Regions from separate parts of the Pseudomonas sp. c313 genome, predicted to be linked through region 2. Evidence: predicted binding sites of a transcription regulator. Region 2 holds the regulator's gene; each other region holds the start of a gene.
The links. The regulator sigma-54, encoded in region 2, starts transcription at its own class of promoters, with help from an activator protein. The targets are predictions, from matches to a motif close to ANTGGCATNNANNTTGCTNT.
Positions count from the first base shown of each region.

Region 1: ACZRKZ_RS13395 (circularly permuted type 2 ATP-grasp protein) is a predicted target of sigma-54. The motif match lies at 2,824-2,843, and genes of this name have one in related genera.
Region 3: flgB (flagellar basal body rod protein FlgB) is a predicted target of sigma-54. The motif match lies at 3,066-3,085, and genes of this name have one in related genera.

Region 1 is NZ_JBUZRD010000003.1:823,864-829,143, forward strand. Features, by position in the region: gene ACZRKZ_RS13370 (translation initiation factor 2) at 1-458, shown strand, start outside; gene ACZRKZ_RS13375 (YkgJ family cysteine cluster protein) at 620-874, shown strand; gene ACZRKZ_RS13380 (START domain-containing protein) at 918-1,523, shown strand; gene ACZRKZ_RS13385 (hypothetical protein) at 1,602-1,862, shown strand; gene ACZRKZ_RS13390 (ribonuclease E inhibitor RraB) at 2,076-2,417, shown strand; gene ACZRKZ_RS13395 (circularly permuted type 2 ATP-grasp protein) at 2,877-4,286, shown strand; gene ACZRKZ_RS13400 (alpha-E domain-containing protein) at 4,291-5,241, shown strand; gene ACZRKZ_RS13405 (transglutaminase family protein) at 5,238-5,280, shown strand, end outside.
Region 2 is NZ_JBUZRD010000003.1:194,830-200,109, forward strand. Features, by position in the region: gene ptsN (PTS IIA-like nitrogen regulatory protein PtsN) at 1-382, opposite strand, end outside; gene hpf (ribosome hibernation-promoting factor, HPF/YfiA family) at 395-703, opposite strand; gene ACZRKZ_RS10380 (RNA polymerase factor sigma-54) at 779-2,272, opposite strand; gene lptB (LPS export ABC transporter ATP-binding protein) at 2,457-3,182, opposite strand; gene lptA (lipopolysaccharide transport periplasmic protein LptA) at 3,182-3,715, opposite strand; gene lptC (LPS export ABC transporter periplasmic protein LptC) at 3,702-4,274, opposite strand; gene ACZRKZ_RS10400 (KdsC family phosphatase) at 4,283-4,807, opposite strand; gene ACZRKZ_RS10405 (KpsF/GutQ family sugar-phosphate isomerase) at 4,808-5,280, opposite strand, start outside.
Region 3 is NZ_JBUZRD010000001.1:572,273-577,552, forward strand. Features, by position in the region: gene flgM (flagellar biosynthesis anti-sigma factor FlgM) at 1-87, opposite strand, end outside; gene flgA (flagellar basal body P-ring formation chaperone FlgA) at 228-1,004, opposite strand; gene ACZRKZ_RS02795 (chemotaxis protein CheV) at 1,087-2,019, shown strand; gene cheR (protein-glutamate O-methyltransferase CheR) at 2,063-2,890, shown strand; gene flgB (flagellar basal body rod protein FlgB) at 3,129-3,536, shown strand; gene flgC (flagellar basal body rod protein FlgC) at 3,540-3,983, shown strand; gene flgD (flagellar hook assembly protein FlgD) at 4,000-4,731, shown strand; gene flgE (flagellar hook protein FlgE) at 4,763-5,280, shown strand, end outside.

The DNA.
Region 1 (5,280 bases), 630 kb from region 2:
TTCCTGCCGCGTTGTTGATCTGCCTGCTGAGTCTGTGTAACGCCGCGCCGGTGCTGGCTGCTCCCGTCAGTGAGCCTGTTGTGGCAGCGAATGCCGAACCAAAGCCTGTGCCCGCGAAAAAAACAGTCCAGCCCAAAAAAGCTGCTGCCGTGAAGAAACGTGCACCGGTCGCCAGCAAATCCAAGTCGGCCCACGAAGTGGCCCAGACTAAACTGCCGCCAGCCCATCTGGACTTGCGCTTGCCGCAGGACATGGTCAGGCGCCTGCAGCCCCTTGGCACCTTGCCACAGCCGAAAAGCGTGCCGCTGCTCCCGCCGATGTTTGGTGAGAAACCTGTCGACAACAGCGCGTTCCAGATCAACGGCCGCCTGCTGAGCAATGAAATGATGCTACAGCTGCGTAACGAAGAGCGCCGGGACGTGGAAGGTGCGGCGCTGGACTTCGAGTTCAAGCAATAAACTATTCCCGCCAAGGTGACGCGAATCGCTGATCTTCTGTCGCAGACTGGTCAGTCACTTTTGTTTTGTGCGAAAAACCCCTGTTGGACCATTTTAAAACGGCTGTTTAAGGGCGTACTCTAGCCCGGCCATCAACACTTTGCCGTCGAGGACCGCTTGTCATGAAATGCCGTGAAGGCTGTGGCGCTTGCTGCATTGCCCCCTCCATCAGCTCACCGTTACCGGGGATGCCCCACGGCAAACCTGCGGGCGAACGCTGCCTGCATCTGTCTGTCGAACAGTTGTGCCAATTGTTCGGCCAGCCAGAGCGGCCTGCGGTGTGCAGTGCGTTTCAGGCGGATCTGGAGGTCTGTGGCAGCAGCCAGGAAGATGCAATCAGACTGATTGGCTGGTGGGAGCAGATGACGGCGGCTTAGTGGGCATTTCAATGTCGCAACTTAAACAATAAGGAATACAACAATGGGTTCGCTGAAACGACTGGCTGTGTTGTGCGGTTTTACTGTTTTGTTTGCTGCCACTGCCCAGGCCGAAGATTGGCAGACTGCCAAGGATGAAGACGGTATCAAGGTGTCCTTGAGTGAGGTGGCCGGGTCCAAGTACAAGGCTTATCGTGGTGTGACCGTGATCAAGGCGCCATTGGCCAAGGTGCAGGCCTTGCAGGAAGACGCGGTAGGGGCCTGTAAGTGGATCCACGAATGCAAGTCGCAAAAACTGCTCAAGCAGGAAGGCGACAAGAGCTGGACCTACACGCAGTTCAAGGCACCGTTCCCGGTAACTGACCGTGACTCGATCTTGCAGATCACCACCACCCAGGAGGCAGACGGTAGCGTGACCCGCAAGCTGCTGGAAGTGCCTACCTACCTCCCGGAAGAGAAGGGTTATGTGCGTGTGGCCCAGGTCGAAGGCTTCTGGAAGCTGGTGCCTAAAGGCGCCGACCAGACCGAAGTAACCTACCAGGTCCACACCGAGCCAGGCGGCAGCGTGCCGTCGTGGCTGGCCAACAAGTTCGTGGTGGACGCGCCGTTCAACACCTTGAAAGCCCTCAAAGACAGCGCCGAAAAGTAAGCGCGGCCGATCAGGTGCCTCCTGCTTGAGTGGAACGATTGCCAAACCCTCAAGGTCCAGATGTCTGTAAACCCATCCATGGGTTTTATCGAGGAGGCACTGATGCAAAAGTGGCAAATTACCTTCGTTGATGATCATGGCGATCAATCCGTGGAACTGTTCGACTGCGAACAGAAACCCAGTACCGAAGAGGCTGCACGGATGATCCGTGCCAAATTGCTGCCGGTGGCTGCTGAACTGGATCTCAATGACCTGGAAGGCCGCACCAACGAGCCAACGGTCAAAAGCCTGAAAACCCAGAACAGTATTCAAATCCTCAGCATTACCCCTGCTGCCTGAACATTCCCTGTACATCACACACGACCCTCTGGTGGAGGTGATAGCTTCGCGCTACTCTGCAAGGGAGATCAGCGAATGAATCGCTAAGGTCTGGTCTTGTCAGCTACATGCTTATCTCCCAGCGGTGAAACCATTGCCGTATCACCCGCGCCGTTCGAGTGCGGGTTGTGGGAAGCACGGAAAGTCTATCCATCGGTTTGAGGAGGACGTTTCATGAGCACAGCTTATCAAGAAGACATCAGCACCAACGTGTTGCGCCGCATGAAAGAGGGCGGCTTTGATTTTTCACGTTTCCACCCCATCGAGTTCTACGCCATTTTCCCGGATGAGGAACATGCGCGCAGGGCTGCGGGTCGATTTCGTGGGGAATCCCTCAATGCCCAGGTCAGCGTGCGGGATGACGGTGCCGGGTACCTGGAACTGAGCAAAGTAATGTTCGCGACCTACGACGGCATAGGAGACTTTGAGCAAGACTTTGAGGCGGTGGTCGAGCCCTTGGGCGGGATCATCGAAGGATGGGGCGTGAAACAGGAGGTCCGTGGGTTGCCCATGTAGCTTATGAACAACACAGCGTATCGGCTGACCTTTGGGTCGGCCGATTTTGTTTCGGCTCCCGGAAAACCCTCGAGCCATTCTCGGAAATATCCTGCACAAAAAAAGGCCACCCGGGCAGGGTGGCCAAAAGGGAAGACCGGACATGAAGGGGAACCGGTCGGTACATGAGGTACCAAGTTACCGGCGAGGCAATGGGTGAAGCTGTAGGACGTGTCCTGTTCAGCGTGTGGGGGCGATTATCCCCAGTGTTTATCAGGCAGTGAAATCAACTCTGGCTATGCTGGTGATAGGCAAAGCTCGCTTCGCAATGAGGCACGGCGGGCGACGCTGGATCATTTGCTGCACCGGAACGGTGCGGCGTGACTAATATCCATACCCAACTGATTGATATTTAAGTGTTTATGCCGCTGGTACGGGTCTTGCTATGGTCCCTTGCGTCCGGGTGACAAGGAGTTCGGCATGATCCGCACTTATTATGATGAGATGTACGACGGGGCAGGGCTGGTTCGCCCCCATTACCGCGAATTCGCCCGCTGGTTGGCCGAAACCCCGACGGAGCTGCTGGCCCAGCGCCGGCGCGAAGCCGATCTGCTGTTTCACCGCGCCGGAATCACCTTCACCCTGTACGGTGACGAGCAGGGCACCGAGCGCCTGATTCCCTTCGATACCATTCCCCGCAGCATTCCTGCCAGTGAATGGCGGATTGTCGAGCGCGGCTGCATCCAGCGGGTCAAGGCGCTGAACATGTTTCTCGCCGACCTGTACCACGAACAACGGATCATCAAGGCCGGGATTATTCCCGCCGAACAAGTGCTGGCCAACGAGCAATATCAGTTGGCGATGCAAGGCCTGGACCTGCACCGCGATATCTATTCCCACATCTCCGGGGTCGACCTGGTACGGGATGGCGACGGCACCTACTACGTTCTCGAAGACAACCTGCGCACCCCCAGCGGCGTCAGCTACATGCTCGAAGACCGCAAGATGATGATGCGCCTGTTCCCTGAACTGTTCGCCGCCCAGCGTATTGCCCCGATAGATCATTATCCAAACCTGTTGCTCGACACCCTTAAAAGCTCCAGCCCGCTGGATAACCCCAGTGTTGTGGTGCTCACACCGGGACGCTTCAATAGTGCGTTCTTCGAACATGCATTCCTGGCACGGGAAATGGGCGTCGAGTTGGTGGAAGGCGCCGATCTGTTTGTGCGTGATGACCGTGTTTTCATGCGCACCACCGACGGGCCGAAAGCCGTGGACGTGATCTATCGCCGTCTCGACGACGCCTTTCTCGACCCCCTGGCTTTCAACCCTGACTCCATGCTCGGCGTACCGGGCCTGCTGGCGGCCTACCGCTCGGGCAATGTGGTGCTGGCCAACGCCATTGGTACTGGGGTGGCGGATGACAAGTCGGTGTACCCCTTTGTTACCGACATGATCCGTTTCTATTTGGATGAAGAGCCGATCCTGAAGAATGTTCCGACCTTCCAGTGCCGTAAACCTGATGAATTGTCCTACGTGCTGGCCAACCTGCCTGAGCTGGTAGTCAAGGAAACCCAAGGCTCCGGCGGCTACGGCATGCTGGTAGGCCCGACCTCCAGCGCTGCAGAGATCGAAGCCTTCCGCGCGCGGATCAAGGCTAAACCCCACGCTTATATCGCCCAGCCGACCTTGTGCCTGTCCACCTGCCCGACCTTTGTCGAAAACGGCATTGCGCCCCGGCATATCGACCTGCGTCCGTTCGTGCTGTCTGGCAAGGAAACCCGCGTGGTACCTGGCGGCCTAACCCGTGTGGCGCTGCGTGAAGGCTCGCTGGTAGTCAACTCGTCCCAGGGCGGCGGCACCAAAGACACCTGGGTGGTTGAGGATTGATGCCATGTTGAGTCGAACTGCCTCGGATTTGTATTGGATGTCACGCTATCTGGAGCGCGCGGAAAACCTCGCGCGGATGCTTGATGTCAGTTATTCGCTGTCGCTGATGCCCCAGGATGGGCGCGGCGATGGCTTGCACGAACTGGCGATGCCGCTGTTGATCACCGGCACCCTGGACGATTATCGCGAGCGTCACGGCGAACTGCATGCCGAGCGCCTGCTGCACTTTTTTGCCCTGGATGCCGCGAACCCGGCGAGTATCTACAGCTGTCTCGGTGCCGCCCGGGCCAGCGCCCATGCCGTGCGTGGGCGAATCACCGCTGACATGTGGGAAAACATTAACGCCACCTGGCTGGAGATTCGCGGTATTGCCCAGCAGGGCTTGAGCCGCTATGGCATGAGCCGTTTCTGCGAGTGGGTCAAGGAGCGTTCCCACCTGTTTCGCGGTGCCACCTACGGCACCATCATGCGTAACGACGCTTTTCGTTTTATTCGCCTGGGCACCTTTATCGAACGGGCTGACAACACCCTGCGCTTGCTGGACGCCCGTTATGAAATGGCCGGCGATCAGGCCGAAGTCGTCATCGATGGCACCGCCCACGCCTACTACCAGTGGAGCGCGCTGCTGCGGGCCTTGTCGTCGTTCGAGGCCTACACCGAGATTTACCGCGATGCGCCGGGTGCCCGGCAGGTGGCTGAGTTGCTGCTGTTGCGGGCCGACGTTCCGCGTTCGCTACGGGCTTGCAGCGAGGAGATCGATCAGGTCCTCGCCAGCCTGCCGGGTATCAACGGTCGTCCGGCCCAGCGCTTGGCCGCCGAGATGGACGCACGCCTGCGCTTTACTGCGATCGACGAAATCCTGGAGGAAGGCCTGCACGCCTGGCTGACCGACTTCATCCCGCTGGTGCGCCAGTTGGGTAACGCTATTCACAGTTCCTACCTGGAGGCGGCATGAGACTCTCCATCAGCCACGAAACTACCTACCACTACGAAG
Region 2 (5,280 bases):
TGCGGTCGAGCATGCTGGCGATCTGCCGGAGCAGTTCCAGGTGCGCATCGGTGGCCGCTTCCGGGACCAGCAGAACGAACAGCAGGTCTACCGGGGCACCGTCGATGGCGTCGAAATCGATAGGAGCGTCCAGGTGCAGCAAGGCGCTGACTGGAGACTCGCAACCTTTAAGGCGGCAATGGGGGATGGCGATGCCGTTGCCAAAACCGGTCGAGCCAAGTTTTTCACGGGCAATTAGAGCCTCAAAGACATCTTGCGTCTTCAGATTAGGCACTTCGCGGCCGATCAGATTGGCAATTTGTTCGAGGGCGCGCTTTTTACTGCCGCCCGGCACGTTCATGAGGGAACGGCCGGGGGTCAGGATATTTTCGAGTCGGATCATGGGTTGGGAGTGTTAACGACCGGTTGCGCCCTGAAGGAGGCTCTGGGTCTTTTCCTTATGCTTTTTGAGTTGGCGATCCAGCTTGTCAGTCAGCAGGTCAATGGCGGCATACATGTCTGAATGCTCGGCATTGGCGACGACTTCCCCGCCGGGGATATGCAGGGTGGCTTCGATTTTCTGCAGCAGCTTCTCGACGGTCATCGTGACTTGCACGTTGGTTATCTTGTCGAAATGCCGTTCCAATCGGTCGAGTTTTTCGCCGATGTAGGTGCGCAGGGGGTCGGTCACTTCCAGTTGGTGTCCACTGATGTTGACTTGCATACAGCTTCTCCTTCGTTGCCAGTGCATAAAGCGGCAGGCAGAAATGCCTGCCACTGGAACGCTGTGGCTAGCCCGTCACATCAAACGCTTACGCTCGCTGGAAGGCGCGATCCCAAGGGACTCGCGGTACTTGGCGACGGTTCGACGGGCTACCTGAATGCCTTGTGCCTCCAGTAAACCAGCGATCTTGCTGTCACTCAACGGCTTTTTCTGATTTTCCGCGGCAACCAGTTTTTTGATGATCGCGCGGATCGCCGTGGACGAGCATTCGCCACCTTCGGAAGTGCTTACATGACTGGAGAAAAAGTATTTCAGCTCATAAATACCCCGTGGGGTATGCATGAATTTCTGTGTAGTCACCCGGGAAATCGTCGATTCATGCATGCCTACTGCCTCGGCAATGTCATGCAGGACCAGCGGTTTCATTGCCTCATCGCCATATTCCAGGAAGCCGCGTTGGTGCTCGACGATCTGAGTGGCGACTTTCATCAGGGTTTCATTACGGCTTTGCAGGCTCTTGATGAACCAGCGGGCCTCCTGTAACTGGTTGCGCATGAAAGTGTTATCGGCGCTGGTGTCGGCCCGACGGACAAAACCTGCGTATTGCGGGTTGACCCGCAGGCGTGGCACCGATTCCTGGTTCAGCTCCACCAGCCAGCGCTCGTTGTCCTTGCGCACGATCACATCGGGAACGACGTATTCGGCTTCGCCGGACTCGATTTGCGAGCCGGGGCGAGGGTTGAGGCTTTGCACCAGCTCGATGATCTGGCGCAGGTCATCTTCCTTGAGCTTCATGCGCCGCATCAGTTGGCTGTAGTCGCGGCTGCCCAGCAGGTCTATGTAGTCGGTGACCAGGCGTTGTGCCTCGGTCAGCCACGGCGTCTTGGTGGGCAACTGGCGCAGTTGCAGCAGCAGGCATTCGCTGAGGGTGCGGGCGCCGATACCGGCCGGTTCGAATTGCTGGATGCGGTGCAGGACGGCTTCGATTTCGTCCAGTTCGATATCCAGTTCCGGGTCGAAGGCCTCAAGGATTTCCTCAAGTGTCTCGTCCAGGTAGCCCTGATTGTTGATGCAGTCGATCAGGGTCACGGCGATCAGTCGATCGGTGTCGGACATCGGCGCCAGGTTCAGTTGCCACAGCAAGTGGCTCTGCAGGCTCTCGCCGACGGAGGTGCGGGTGGTGAAGTCCCACTCGTCATCGTCATTGCTGGGCAGGCTGCTGGTGCTGGTCTGATAGACGTCTTCCCAGGCGGTGTCCACCGGCAGCTCATTGGGAATGCGCTCGTTCCACTCGCCTTCCTCAAGGTTATCCACCGTAGGGGCGGTTTCCTGGTAGGAAGGTTCCTGGACATCGGTGTTGGGTTTTTGCTCGGTGTTGTCGGCCAGCGGGTCGGCATTATCGAAGTCGTCGCCTTCTTCCTGGCGTTCGAGCATCGGATTGGACTCCAGGGCCTCCTGGATTTCCTGTTGCAGGTCCAGGGTCGACAATTGGAGCAGGCGGATGGCCTGTTGCAGCTGCGGTGTCATCGTCAGCTGCTGGCCCATTCTCAGAACTAGCGATGGTTTCATGGCAGGGGCTTAACACCTTATTCGCCGGCGCAATGCGCCATCCACGACAGGGCGCGTGAGCGCCAAACATAAGCAAATTATATGCCTGATATCGGGGGCTTTGCCTAGAGCGCGGTAACAATAAAAATATTGAGGTTTTTATTGACGCTCGCGCTCCTTGGCGAATGGCCAGGTATCACAGTACTTACAAGCGGAATTCGTGGCCCAGGTAAACTTCCTTGACCAGTTCGTTGGCCAGGATAGTTGCCGAGTCACCTTCGGCAATCAGTTGCCCGTCGTTGACAATATAGGCGGTTTCGCAGATATCGAGGGTTTCGCGCACGTTGTGGTCGGTGATCAATACACCGATCCCTTTGGCCTTGAGGTGGTGGATGATCTGCTTGATGTCGCCGACCGAGATCGGGTCGACACCGGCGAAGGGTTCGTCCAGCAGGATGAACTTCGGCGCAGTGGCCAGGGCGCGGGCGATTTCCACACGACGACGTTCGCCACCGGACAGGCTCATGCCGAGGTTGTCGCGAATGTGGTTGATGTGGAATTCCTGCAGCAGGCTTTCCAGCTCTTTCTTGCGTGCGGCGCGGTCGAGTTCCTTGCGGGTTTCGAGAATCGCCATGATGTTGTCGGCTACCGACAGTTTGCGGAAGATCGACGCCTCCTGGGGGAGATAGCCAATACCAGCCTGGGCACGGCCGTGCATAGGTTGGTGGCTGACGTCCAGGTCGTCGATCAGTACGCGACCCTGATCCGCCTGGACCAGTCCGACAATCATGTAGAAGCAGGTGGTCTTGCCGGCACCGTTGGGGCCAAGCAGGCCGACGATCTGGCCGCTGTCGATCGATAGGCTGACATCGCGCACGACCTGACGGCCTTTATAGGCCTTGGCCAGATGCTGGGCTTTCAGGGTTGCCATTACTCGGCCTTCTTCTTCGGCTGGATAACCATGTCGATGCGTGGACGTGGCGTAGTGACCTTGCTGCCATTGGCGCGACCAGCTTGAGCGATCTGGGTCTTGGTGTCGTAGATGATTTTCTCGCCTTCGGTAGAGTTGCCGTCGCTGCTCAGAACCTTGGCGCGGTCGATCAATACGATGCGATTTTGTTGGGCGTGATATTGGATCGTCACGCCGTAGCCCTTGATGGGGGCCGGATCTGTAGCTTTCTGTTGTTGCTCGAAATAGGCCAGGTTGCCCACCGAAGTCACTACGTCTATCTCACCAGCAGGGTTGCGGGTCAGCGTCACGGTGTTTCCGGTGATTTTCATCGAGCCTTGAGTGATGATCACATCACCCTTGTAGGTTGCTACACCTTGCTTGTCATCCAACTGAGCGTCGTCAGCCTGAATGTGGATTGGCTGTTCGCTATCGTTCGGCAGAGCCCAGGCGCTCACGCTTCCCAGTGCTGCGCCCAGACCGAGCAAAATAGGGAGGGTTTTAACGAGCCTCATACTGTCCTCTTACGTTCGATAGCAGGTGTATCCTGCTTTCTTTCAAATACGCTTTCATTCCCTTGCCAGTCGATACACCGCCAGCGCCGTCGATTCTAACGTCTTGCTCGGTCTGCGCATATTGCTTCTGAGGGAATACGGTCATGCGACTGCTGGTAATAATGGTCTCGCGGTCCTTGGCGTCGGTGCGAGCTACGCGCACCGAGTCGATCAGTTCGACTTCGGTACCGTCAGGATTGACTTCGCCGCGCTTGCTGGTGACGTGCCAGGGGAATTCGGTGCCGCGATACAGGTTCAGGTCCGGGTTGGTCAACAATGTGACCTCGGTGGCCTTCAGGTGTTCGACCTTGTCCGAGGTCATCTCGTACTGCACCTTGCCATCGGGCAGGAACTGCACGCTGTGGGCGTTGATGGCGTAATAGTCGATAGCGCCCTCGTCGACCTGTGCTACAGGCTGGTCGAGGAAGCGCTCCGGGCTGATATTCCAGTAACCGACCGCCAGGAACAGCGCGGTGATGGCCCCGAATACCAGGAGATTTCGAATCTTTTTGCTCAGCATAGATAGCTCTATAGGTAGGCGGCGTGGGCCGCTTCAAGGCTGCCCTGGGCGCGCAGGATCAACTCGCAGAACTCGCGTGCGGCGCCTTCGCCACCGCGGGCCTGAGTGACGCCATGGGCATGTTCGCGAACAAATGCTGCGGCATTGGCCACCGCCATGCCCAGGCCAACCCGACGAATTACCGGCAGGTCAGGCAAGTCGTCGCCCAGGTAGGCAACCTGCTCATAGCTTAGGTTGAGTTGGCCAAGAAGTTCGTCCAAGACCACCAGTTTATCCTCACGGCCTTGATAGAGGTGAGGAATACCCAGGTTTTGTGCGCGGCGTTCCACAACGGGCGTCTTGCGACCGCTAATAATGGCTGTTTGCACGCCTGCTGCCATCAGCATCTTGATGCCCTGGCCGTCGAGGGTGTTGAACGTCTTGAATTCGCTACCGTCTTCGAGGAAGTAAAGGCGGCCATCGGTCAGCACGCCGTCGACGTCGAAAATTGCCAGTTTGATGGCTTTGCCCCGTTGCAAAAGGTCGGTGCTCATTTACATCACTCCTGCGCGCAGCAAATCATGCATGTTCAAGGCGCCAACCGGGTGATCGTCGCCATCGACCACCACCAGGGCGCCAATCTTGTGGTCCTCCATGATCTTCAGGGCTTCGGCTGCGAGCATTTCGGCGCGGGCGGTCTTGCCATGAGGGGTCATTACCTCGTCGATGGTCGCGGTGTGGATATCAATGGTGCGGTCCAGGGTGCGGCGCAGGTCGCCGTCGGTGAAAATCCCGGCCAGGCGCCCATCGGCTTCCAGGATGACGGTCATGCCCAGGCCCTTGCGGGTCATTTCCATCAGCGCGTCCTTGAGCAAGGTACCGCGCGGCACATTTGGCAACTCGTCGCCGGCGTGCATGACGTTTTCCACTTTCAGCAGCAGCCGACGGCCCAGCGCACCACCTGGATGGGAAAATGCGAAGTCTTCGGCGGTAAAGCCGCGCGCTTCCAACAGTGCCACGGCCAGTG
Region 3 (5,280 bases), on a different contig from region 2:
GGCCTCAACGCTTTCCTTGGCACCGTTGGCGCGGGTGCTGACGAGCTGTGAGGGGGCGTTATTTAATCGACTGAAATCAATGACCATCATGAAAACCTCTGGGTATTTGGACGCTTGCCATGTTTTCGGCCATACCCGGACAAACTTTAGGCTCGATTGACAATAAACCTATACGTGATGACGTCTTGCGCACAGTGTAGGAAAAGCTGGCCTCCCGCGCCAGTGATCTATAACGCTACCTCGACCTGGCCGGGTGCAGTCACTCGCGCTCTGATCACCCGCTTGGAGTTGAGGTTCTTGACCCGAATCTGTTCGCTCATGCCGCCATTGGACAGAGCCTCTCCCGGCATTTTTACATTCAGGCCGCCGCTGCTGGCGGAAATCACCACTTGATCACCCTTGCGTATGACTTCCGCCTGTTCCATGTGAGCCAGGGTGATGACCTGATCTGTGACCATTGGTCGGGTAAGTTTCTGCCCGATCGCTTGATCCACGGAAGTAAGGTATCCCTGACTGATCTGGCCGATGTCCCGCTCGCGTAGGGCAACGTCCTCAAAGCCGATAATGCCCGTGCGTTTCAGCGGGCGAGTGACGGCGACCACTTCGCGAAACAGGCGGACTTGAGCCGGTACGAACACTGTCCAGGGCGAGGCGCCGTCGCAGCGCACGCGCACGGTCACACGGCCGATGGGTTGTGCGGGGCTTTCCAGGGTGGCTGTCAATTCCTTGTCACACATGGGCAGGCGCAGGCGTGGGTCCAATTGGTTGACCTGGATTTCATAGCGTCCTGGTGTCTGAGTAGTGGCCAGATAATCTTCTACAGTAAACTCAAGAAAGCCTTGAGTGACGCCGATAAGTAGATCAGGCAAGGTGATGTTGTCGGCACGGGCCTGTTGGCCTGCAGCCAAGGCAAGCATCGTTAGCAAGACGCAGAGCAATCTGCGGTACTGTTTAAAGTACGGCAGGGGGAGAAAGCGTCGGGAAACTGTCGTTTTGATGTCCATGGCCAATAAAAAAGCAAAGCTCGTGCCGTTTAGTGTTGGGTACGCGTCGTACCCGTAGGTTTTGTAGTGTAGGAGTCTGGGCATGGCGGGAGTAATGGATTCAGTGAACCAGCGCACGCAGCTGGTAGGGCAGAATCGCCTTGAGTTGCTGCTGTTTCGTTTGGATGGCAAACAGCTTTACGGCATCAACGTCTTCAAGGTGCGGGAGGTACTGCAATGTCCCAAGCTGACCGTATTGCCCAAGTCCAGCCCTGTGGTGTGTGGCGTGGCCAACATTCGCGGCTCGACCATTCCGATTCTTGACTTGGCGATGGCTACGGGCTCGTCCGGCTTGCAGGATCGCGAGAGTCCGTTCGTGATCATCACCGAGTACAACACCAAGACCCAGGGTTTCCTGGTGCGCTCGGTGGAGCGCATCGTCAACATGAACTGGGAAGAGATCCATCCGCCGCCCAAGGGCACCGGTCGCGATCACTACCTGACGGCAGTGACGCGGGTCGACAACCAGTTGGTGGAAATCATCGACGTGGAGAAAATCCTCGCGGAAGTGGCGCCGACTTCGGAAGCTATTTCGGTGGGCGTAGTAGACGCTGAGACGGCGCACAAGGCGATTTCCCTGCGGGTGCTAACGGTGGATGACTCCTCGGTAGCGCGCAAGCAGGTCTCCCGTTGCCTGCAGACCGTTGGCGTCGAAGTGGTGGCCCTCAACGATGGCCGCCAGGCCCTGGATTACCTGCGCAAACTGGTGGATGAAGGCAAGAAACCGGAAGAAGAATTCTTGATGATGATTTCCGACATCGAGATGCCGGAAATGGACGGTTACACCCTCACGGCCGAGATACGCAACGATCCACGCATGCAAAAATTACATATCATCCTGCATACTTCATTGTCCGGTGTATTCAATCAGGCGATGGTCAAGAAGGTCGGTGCCGATGACTTCCTGGCCAAATTCCGTCCTGATGACCTGGCATCCCGGGTAGTCGACCGGATCAAGGCAGCAGATCACGGCTAGGGGCTTTTTCCCTGGCGGTCACACGATTTAAGAGGCGGTACCATTGTCTACGGGTAATTTGGATTTTGAACAGTTCCGGGTCTTCCTGGAAAAAGCCTGTGGCATATTGCTCGGTGAAAACAAGCAGTACCTGGTATCAAGCCGTCTCAATAAACTGATGGAGCAGCAAGGGATCAAGTCCCTCGGCGAACTCGTTCAGCGGATACAGAGCCAGCCACGCAGCGGGCTCAAGGAAATGGTGGTCGATGCCATGACCACCAACGAAACCCTGTGGTTTCGTGACACCTATCCCTTTGAAGTGCTCAAGAACAAGGTCCTGCCAGAATCGATCAAGGCCAGCCCCGGCCAGCGCCTGCGCATCTGGTCGGCGGCCTGCTCTTCGGGGCAGGAACCGTACTCGCTGTCGATGTCTATCGACGAGTTCGAGCGGACCAATTTGGGCCAGTTGAAGGCCGGGGTGCAGATTGTTGCCACCGACTTGTCCGGCACCATGCTCACCAACTGCAAGACGGGTGAGTACGACAGCCTGGCCCTGGGGCGCGGCCTGTCTCCGGAACGCTTGCAGCGTTTCTTCGACCCCAAGGGCGCTGGTCGTTGGGCAGTCAAGGCGCCAATCAAGAGCCGGGTGGAGTTTCGTTCGTTCAACCTGCTGGACAGCTACGCTAGCCTGGGTAAGTTCGATATCGTGTTTTGCCGCAACGTACTGATCTACTTCTCGGCCGAAGTGAAGAAGGACATCCTGTTACGCATCCACAGCACGCTCAAACGCGGTGGGTATCTGTTTCTCGGCGCTTCTGAAGCGTTGAACGGGTTGCCGGATCATTACCAGATGGTGCAGTGCAGTCCTGGGATTATTTACCAGGCCAAGTGATAGATATGCGTCGCATAAAAACGGGAGGTCCTGCAAAGGCCTCCCGTTTTTTATGGGCGCAAAGCGGCAACGCTCATTGCCGCTTTACTGGCGGTTGGCGGAGACCCCTTGCCGCTTTTCTGGCATTGCCACCGGCAATCTCCCGGCAAGCCCTTGATTTAAAGGGCTTCGATGACTTGGCATGCCACTTGCTATATCCAGATTACGAAAAGCAGGTCAGCCCCTAAAGGTTTCCGCCATGAGCATCAGCTTCGATAAAGCGCTCGGTATCCACGAACAAGCCCTGGGCTTTCGCGCCCAGCGTGCCGAAGTCCTGGCTAACAACATCGCCAACGCCGACACCCCGAACTACAAGGCTCGGGACTTGGACTTTTCCGCCGTGCTCGCCGCACAGCAGGACAAGACCAAGAACGGCTCCTTCGCCTTGAACATGACCAATAACCGTCATATCGAAGCGCAAGGCATGGGCAATGGCGACGAGTCGCTGATGTACCGCACGCCGATGCAGCCATCGATCGACCAGAACACCGTCGACGCGCAGTTGGAGCAATCGAGCTACGCCGAGAACTCGGTGAACTTTCAGGCCAGCTTCACCCTGCTCAACAGCAAATTCAAAGGGCTGATGTCAGCCCTGCGCGGAGAGTAAGTCATGTCTCTATCCAGTGTTTTCAATATTGCCGGTAGTGGCATGAGCGCCCAGACCACCCGTCTGAACACCGTCGCCAGTAACATCGCCAACGCCGAGACCGTGTCGTCGAGCATTGACCAGACCTACCGCGCCCGTCACCCGGTGTTCGCCACCATGTTCCAGGGCGGCCAGAGTGGCGGCAGCGATTCGCTGTTCCAGGACCAGGATGCTGCGGGCCAGGGCGTTCAGGTGCTGGGTGTGGTCGAAGACCAGAGCAATCTCGACGCGCGCTACGAGCCGAACCATCCTGCCGCCGACGCCAAGGGTTATGTGTTCTACCCCAACGTTAATGTGGTCGAGGAAATGGCTGACATGATTTCCGCCAGTCGCTCGTTCCAGACCAACGCGGAAATGATGAACACCGCCAAAACCATGATGCAGAAGGTCCTGACCCTGGGTCAGTGATAAGGGGCGCCAAAGAATGTCCGTTACCAACGATGTGTCGAGTAACTCGACGATCCAGGACTTGTTCAACAACAAGGTCAAGGATGCCGCGGCCAACCAGGATAGCCTGGCGGGTGCTACCAAAGAGGCTTCTGGCAGCCAGGCCCTGGGCAAGGATGCGTTCCTGCAGTTGCTGGTCACCCAGCTGAAAAACCAGAACCCGCTGTCGCCCCAGGATAACGGCGCGTTTGTCGCGCAACTGGCGCAGTTCAGCAGCCTGGAAGGCATCAACACCCTGAACGACTCGGTGAATGCAATCTCCAGCAACTACAAGTCGTCGCAAGCGCTGCAAGCGTCGTCGCTGGTGGGTCGTTCGGTGATCATCGAGACCGACAAGGCCATGGTCGACACCAGCAAGAGCTTCACTGGTTCCGTGGCAGTCACCTCGTCGGTGGGCAACGTCACCATCAAGGTCTCTGACAAGGACGGCAAGCTGGTCAAGACCATCGACTTGGGCGCTCAGGCAGCCGGCAAGTCGGACTTTATCTGGGACGGCAAAAACGAAGCCGGCGAGAAAGTCGACTCCGGCAACTACACCTTCGCTGCCACCACCAAGAACGATGCCGGTGATGCGATAGCGTTGAAGACCTCACTACCAGCCACGGTCACTAGCGTGACTTTGAGCCAGACGGGCGGCGAAATGCTGCTCAATCTTTCTGGCGGCATGGGCAGCATCAAGCTGTCGCAAATTCAGACTATCGGTACATAGAGCCGCCTAAATACGGCAAGAGGAGAGAAACATGTCTTTTAATATCGGCCTTAGCGGCCTCTATGCGGCCAACAAACAGCTGGACGTGACTGGCAACAACATCGCCAACGTCGCGACCACCGGCTTCAAGTCGTCCCGTGCTGAATTCGCCGACGTCTACGCCGCCTCCAAACTGGGCAGCGGCCACAACGCTATTGGTAGCGGTGTGAGCCTGGCAGCGGTTTCCCAGCAATTCAGCCAAGGCGAAATCACCGGCACCGGTGGTTTGCTGGACATGGCGATCAAGGGCGGCGGCTTCTTCGTGCAGAAGGGCAGCGACGGTTCCCTGGAATACACCCGCTCTGGTACTTTCAAACCGGACAAGGATGGCTACGTCACCAACTCCACCGGCACCTCGCGCCTGCAAGGTTACGCGGCAGACGAAAACGGCAAGATCATCAAGGGTGGCCTGATAGACCTGCGCATAGATCAGTCGAACCTGTCACCCAAGGCGTCCACCAAGGTGGACTCCACCAGCAACCTGAAGTCCTCGGAGCCAGTGATCGACCA